DNA from 2 places in the Massilia jejuensis genome. Region 1 is predicted to be linked to the other one. Evidence: riboswitches for the same ligand, from Rfam matches in the RefSeq annotation. Region 1 holds a riboswitch; the other holds the start of a gene.
What was found. Region 1 has a riboswitch for thiamine pyrophosphate ahead of thiC (phosphomethylpyrimidine synthase ThiC). Riboswitches for the same ligand answer to the same signal wherever they lie in the genome.

Region 1 (3,408 bases):
CACCTGCGCCATGGCTTCCGCAACGACGTGATCATGGGCGGCAAGGATTTCCTGGCCGGCTCCTCCCTCGGGCGCGACGTGATGGCCGATCCGCTCGCGGACGATTCGGGCCTGGTACTGGCGATATCGACCCACAAGCCGAGCTTCGCGCTGGGCGAGCCGGTCGTGCTGGAACTGAAGCTGAGGGCCACCGACACGCGCGGGCGCCGCGCCCATACCTGGCTGCATCCGAACTGCGGCATGGTCAAGATCCTGATCAGCCGGCCGGGCGGGGAAGTGAGCGGCTACGAGCCGATGATCGACCACCTGGTCGGCGAGCGCCAGGTCGTGCTCGGCGTGGGCGACGAGATCGGCGACAGCGCCTATATCGGCTACGGCAGGGGTGGCTTCTACTTCGACCAGCCGGGGCAGTACCGGGTGCGGGCCGCCTATGCGGCGCTCGACGGCTCGCAAGTGCTGTCGGAAATCCTGACGATCCGGGTGCGCTACCCGGTCAGCGAAGAGGACGAGAGGCTGGCCGAACTTTTCCTGGGCGAGGCGCAAGGCGCGCTGCTCTACCTGAAAGGCTCGGACAACGAGACGCTGCGCGCCGGCAACGATGCCTTCGACGAAGTGCTGGAACGTTTCGACGCCCATCCGATGGCAACCTATGCCAGGATGGTCAAGGGCATCAACGCCGCGCGCACCTTCAAGACCATCAGCGCCGGCGAGGGCAAGGAAGTGACCGTGCGCGCCGCCCAGCCCGAAGCGAGCATCGCACTGCTGTCGCAGGTGACGCAGAGCCCGGTGCTCGACCCGGTCTCGGCCGACCAGGCGCTGTCCTGCCTGGCCTTCGCCCAGCACACGGCCGGCGACGCCAAGGGGGCGCAGGAAACGCTGGCGAAAGCGGCACCGCGCGGGCGCCGCAAGTCCTGAGTGGAAAGAGAAGGAAATGAGCATGGCGCGCCAGCTTTGGAGTGTAGTCTTGCTGGTGGCGCTCCTGGCTGGACAGGCGTGCGAAAACCGCAGCCTGTCCGGCATGCCTGCTACGACAACCGGAAATGCGAGGACGGCCATGATGTTACGCGTGAAGCTGGGCGAGGGTTTTCAGAACAATACCGTGAGCGTGCGGGTTGACGGCAAGCAAGTGTTTCACCGCGCCGGCGTCAGCACCGACTACACGATTTCGCGCGCGGACTCGGTCGACGTGCCGACCGAGGCGCCGACGGTGCGCCTGGAAGTGTCGGTCCAGGACGGGCCGCACGTGGCCCAGGACATCGTGCCGGGAGAGACTCCCTTCGTCGAGGTCAGCCTGGTGGGCGGGACACTGCAACTGCTGCCGCTGGATACGGAGCGGCCGATGCTGTGAGCGCGGGCCGGCGCCGGCCGCCACGCGGCGGCGGCATGCAAGGAGGCCGACCGGGAGCACATCGGCAGGCAGATGGGCTATAATTTATCCGTTGCCGACATGGCAGCGAACGCTAGGGGTCCTGCGCGTCGATCGAAGCGCGGGTGAGAAATACCCTCTGAACCTGATCTGGATAATGCCAGCGAAGGGAAGCTTCGAGATGTTCCACTGGCGGCGCGCAGGCGTTTGCCCGGTCCTCTCCAACTCCTTTGCTGGCTCCTGCCCAAAGGAGCCACATGAATGCACCGCTGAAGTTCGACGCCGCCACCGCCACGGTGGACACGGCCGCCATCGCACCGTTTCCCAATTCGACCAAGGTCTTCATCGAAGGCAGCCGCCCCGACATCCGGGTGCCGATGCGCGCCGTCGCCCAAAGCGACACGCCGGCCAGCTTCGGCGGCGAGCCCAACCCGCCCATCCATCTCTACGACACGTCCGGCCCCTACACCGACCCGGCGGCCGCGATCGACATCCGGCGCGGCCTGGCGCCGCTGCGGCGCGGCTGGATCGGCGAGCGCGGCGACACCGAGGAACTACCCGGCCCGAGTTCCGCCTTCGGCGCGCAGCGCCTGCTCGATGCCGGCCTGGACTCGCTGCGCTTCGAACTGCAGCGCAAGCCGCGCCGGGCGAAGGCGGGCGCCAACGTCACCCAGATGCATTACGCGCGCCAGGGCATCGTCACGCCCGAGATGGAATTCGTCGCCCTGCGCGAAAACCTGCGCCGCAAGCAATACCTGGCGCAGCTCGACGCCAGCGGGCCGCTCGGCCAGCGCACGGCCGCGCTGCTCGGACGCCAGCATCCGGGCCAGTCCTTCGGGGCTGCCATTCCCCTCGAGATCACGCCCGAATTCGTGCGCTCGGAAGTCGCGCGCGGGCGCGCCATCATCCCGGCCAATATCAACCATCCCGAAAGCGAGCCGATGATCATCGGCCGCAACTTCCTCGTCAAGATCAACGCCAATATCGGCAACTCGGCGGTGACTTCGTCGATCGGCGAAGAGGTGGAAAAGATGACCTGGGCGATCCGCTGGGGGGCCGACAACGTGATGGACCTTTCGACCGGCAAGCATATCCACGAGACGCGCGAATGGATCATCCGCAACAGCCCGGTCCCGATCGGCACCGTGCCCCTCTACCAGGCGCTGGAAAAGGTGAACGGCAAGGCCGAGGACCTGAGCTGGGAAATCTACCGCGACACCCTGATCGAACAGGCCGAGCAGGGCGTCGACTACTTCACCATCCACGCCGGCGTGCGCCTGGCCTACGTGCCGATGACGGCCAGGCGCCTGACGGGGATCGTCTCGCGCGGCGGCTCGATCATGGCCAAGTGGTGCCTGGCGCACCACGAGGAGTCCTTCCTGTACACGCATTTCGAGGACATCTGCGCCATCATGAAGCAGTATGACGTTGCCTTCAGCCTGGGCGACGGCCTGCGCCCCGGATCGATCTACGATGCCAACGACGAAGCGCAGCTGGCCGAACTGGCCACCCTGGGCGAACTGACGCAAGTGGCCTGGAAGCACGACGTGCAGACCATGATCGAGGGGCCCGGCCACGTGCCGCTGCACCTGATACGCGAAAACATGCGCCTGCAGCTGGAGCAGTGCGGCGAGGCGCCGTTCTACACGCTCGGTCCCCTGACCACCGACATCGCGCCCGGCTACGACCACATCACTTCCGGCATCGGCGCGGCCCACATCGGCTGGTACGGCACCGCCATGCTGTGCTACGTGACGCCCAAGGAGCATCTCGGCCTGCCCGACAAGGCCGACGTCAAGGATGGGATCATCACCTACAAGATCGCAGCGCACGCGGCCGACCTGGCCAAGGGCCACCCGGGCGCGCAGATCCGCGACAACGCGCTCTCCAAGGCGCGCTTCGAATTTCGCTGGGAAGACCAGTTCAATCTCGGTCTCGATCCGGACAAGGCGCGCGCCTTCCACGATGAGACGCTGCCGAAGGAGTCGAGCAAGGTCGCGCACTTCTGTTCGATGTGCGGCCCGCACTTCTGCTCGATGAAG
Region 2 (3,408 bases), on a different contig from region 1:
CGCTGGTGATCTGGAACACGGCGGCCGAGAGCGACACGCCGCCGCCCGCGATGCCCTTGACGCCGAACTCGAGCTGCTTCGAGCGGTTCGGTCCCAGGTCGGTGTTCGCATTGGTCGTCTCGATCGGCGCCACGCCGCCCGATTCCAGGCCGTGCGCCAGGGTCCCGTAGACGTTCCAGTTTTTTGCCGGGCTATAGACCAGCGAGACGTTCGGCAGCGTGAACGCGGCCTTGTCGCTGACCCATGGCAGGCTGGACTCGGGCTGCTGGGCGCTGTCGATCTTCACGTAGCGCAGGCCGGCGTGCACTGCCAGCTGCGGCGACAGGGTGACGATATCCTGCACGTAGAGGCCGCGTTCGCGGTCGCGGAAGCGCTCGTGGACCGGGCCGGTGGCCGGGTTGCCGGGCGCCGGCGCGGTGATCAGCGGATTGTAGATGTTGCTGTAGCCGGCGTAGTCGTAGACATAGTCGCCGTAGCTGTTGTGGCGCTCGGCATGGCTGGCGCCGATGGTCAGCAGGTGGCGCAGGGCGCCGCTGGCGAAGCGGCCCTGGAGCTGCGCCTGCACGCCGAACGGCGTCTTGCGCTCGCCCACGCTCTGGTAGTCGTAGACGTCGTAGTCGCCGTTGCCGCAATAGCCCGGATAGTAGCCGTCGCCCTCGTTGCTGCAGCCATAAGGGAAGGCGGTGTAGTCGTCGCGCTTGAACCAGTGCTTGTTCGCGTTGATCGTCGCGTTCCAGTCCGCGTTCAGGCGGTAGGCGAAGCGCAGGCCGAGGTTGGCGCTGTCGGTGTCGACCGGCTTGGTCCAGGGCTGGTCGTTCAGGAGCAGCTTGGGCGACACGTTGACCGGCAGGTCGACGCCGCGCGTGAGCTGGTAGCCGGGCGCGCTGATCTGTTCCTTGTGCTGGAAGTCCATGTCCAGTTCCAGCGTGGCGTCGGGCGTGATCTGCCAGTCGAAGGCGGCGGAGGCGAACTGGCGCTTGCCGTCGGCCCCGCGCACGTACGAGCGCAGGCGGTCGGCGGCGGCGTTGATGCGGTAGCCGAAGCGGGCGTCGGCGAAGCGTCCGCCGATATCGAACTGCCCATGCACGGTGCCGCGCTCGCGCGCTTCCACCGTGACCGAACGCAGCGGCTTGTCGGTCGGGCGCTTGGTGACGAAGTTGAGCACGCCGCCGGGCGCGGCCACGCCCGCCTGCAGGCCGGCCACGCCCTTGAGCAGTTCGAAGCGCTCCTTGTTCTCGAGTGGAATCTGGGTGTCGGCGGGGATCGCGATGCCGTCCTTGCGGTAGCCCGAGTTGTTGTTCAGCTTGAAGCCGCGCACCGAGAACTGTTCGGCGTAGCCGACCGCATTGTAGGCGTCGCCGACCGAGGCGTCGTACTGGACGGCGTCGCTGGCCGAGCGGATCGACAGGTCCTGCATCTGGCTGCGGCCGATGGCCACGACCGAGGCCGGGATGTCGACCAGCGGCATGTCGGCGAAGCCGCCGATGCTGGCGCGGTCGCTGGCGGCCCATTTGCTGCCGGTGACGAGCACCGAGGCGACCGGCGCCGGGTCGGCGTTCTGGGCGTGGACGGCAAACGCTTGCGCCAGGGCGCAGGCGAGGAGGGAATGCTTGACGGCGGGTTTCATTGGTGTGCTCACGGATCGAGCGACGCAGCGATGCGGCGCTTTTGTCAAAAAGCCGGAGCCAACGTGGGGAAGGGCAAACAAGGTGTGGACTGCGTTGCGCGCTTTCCTTCGCTGGCATTATCCAGATCAGGTACGAAGGGTATCTCTCACCCGGAAACGCGTTCCAGGACCCCTAGCGAGGCGCGAGTGTACCACGGGGTTCCGAAGCCGTGGTGCTTGTGTCAATGAAGGATGCCGGCGGTCCGTCCTCGAAGCGCCTTACACCTCGGCCGTTTCCCGCAATGAGGCCGCATGCGCGTGATTTGCCCGCGCGTGCAGCAAGTGACGCTGCAGCGTCGCGCGCGTGCTGTCGCCGATGGCGCGCCAGTGGTCGCGGCGCTGGGCGGCGCGCTTGCGGTGCTTGGACGGCATGTCGGCCAGCGGCTTGAGGTAGAAGGGCAGGGCCACCAGCCAGGTGTCGCCCGGCAGTTCGACGCCGCCGAGGATCTTCCAGAAGCCGTCGTAGGCGTTGACGAAATGCTTGATCTCGTCCGGGTCGAAGGCGATCTGGGCCGTGCATTTGACGGCCACCACCTGGTCCATGCCGACTGCCTGCGCCAGGCCCTGCATCGCGGCGAAGCAGAAGAAGCTCGGCGAATTGTTCGGGAAGCATTCCTCGAAGGCGTCGAAGGCCTCGCCCGCATCGGTCCAGCGGCCCTGGTTGCGCGCAATAAAAGGCACCAGCGGCGTTGGAACGCCGACGAGTTTGCCTTCGACCCAGGAATAGGACAGGCGGTGCAGCACCTTGCCGTCGGCGACCAGCGCCAGCGTCAGGTCACCTTCGGCATGCATGCGCGACGTCATTTCTAGGCGGATCAGGAAATGGTGCTCGCCGCTCGTGTGCTGCCACAGCGCCAGGCCGCCGGATGCGTACACGGCGCTCCTGTAGGCGGCGTCGAAGGTGGTTTCCTCGAAGCGGTAATGGGCCAGCACGCACTGGACGCGCTGGCGCGTGCTCAGTCCCCGCACCAGGTAGCCGCGGTGGCTCAGATGGTGGAAAGGGTCGTCGTTCGGCGGCGTCATCACGTGGTTGCGGTAGACGTCGAGCCGGCACAGCGCGGCGTGGTCGCGGTAGTAGCGCAGGACGCGCGCGCTGCGCAGCACCGACATGGTCCAGGACGAAAAGCGCAGCTCGCCGCGGCGGGCGCGCCAGGAACGGGTGAGATGCGCGAAGATCATGGGACGCTCCAGCGAAAAAGACGGGTGGCAGAGGCGTTCATGGTGTCCCAGTCCGGCGCTCCCGGCGGTGCGATTGCTCAAATGAAACACATTCTCTGAAGCAATATTTTAGGCGGAGTCCTTCCCCGCCGCGCCTGCACGTCGACCGCACCGTGATTGCCTCTTGCCTTGCCTTGTCTTGAATAAAAGTTCCTCATTGCAAGATTATCATGCCGCGCGCGCGGCGCCGTAAAAATCCACTCCATACTGGGGGCCTGCATGACGGGAAGGCACATGGCTTACCAACTGTTCTATTGGACGAGGGGCCAAGACAGTCACCAGTTACCGTGACCTTGGGGGGAGCCATGCAAACTTCAAGCAAAGAAACGAGATTACGCTCGCTTTTTCGTGACAATCTTTGGATTAACTTACTGGCCAAGTTCTCGCGGCGACAGCCGAGGTCATGTCTGAACGTCAGCCCTAACTCGGCTTTGTACGAATAGCTAACCCGAAGATTCGGGCCAGTAATTTAGGCCACGATCACAAGATCAAACAATCTCACCAAAGCAGCACAATCAATCTTA

Region 2: it holds a riboswitch for thiamine pyrophosphate, as region 1 does, so the genes downstream of both, ACFPOU_RS17475 (TonB-dependent siderophore receptor) here and thiC (phosphomethylpyrimidine synthase ThiC) in region 1, are expected to answer to the same signal.

What each region holds. Positions count from the first base shown of each region.
Region 1 covers NZ_JBHSMS010000074.1:6,192-9,599, reverse strand. The annotation lists gene ACFPOU_RS20960 (hypothetical protein) at 1-915, shown strand, start outside; gene ACFPOU_RS20955 (hypothetical protein) at 1,055-1,348, shown strand; TPP riboswitch at 1,453-1,555, shown strand; gene thiC (phosphomethylpyrimidine synthase ThiC) at 1,624-3,408, shown strand, end outside.
Region 2 covers NZ_JBHSMS010000057.1:59,842-63,249, reverse strand. The annotation lists gene ACFPOU_RS17475 (TonB-dependent siderophore receptor) at 1-1,627, opposite strand, end outside; TPP riboswitch at 1,714-1,811, opposite strand; gene ACFPOU_RS17470 (DUF535 family protein) at 1,886-2,845, opposite strand.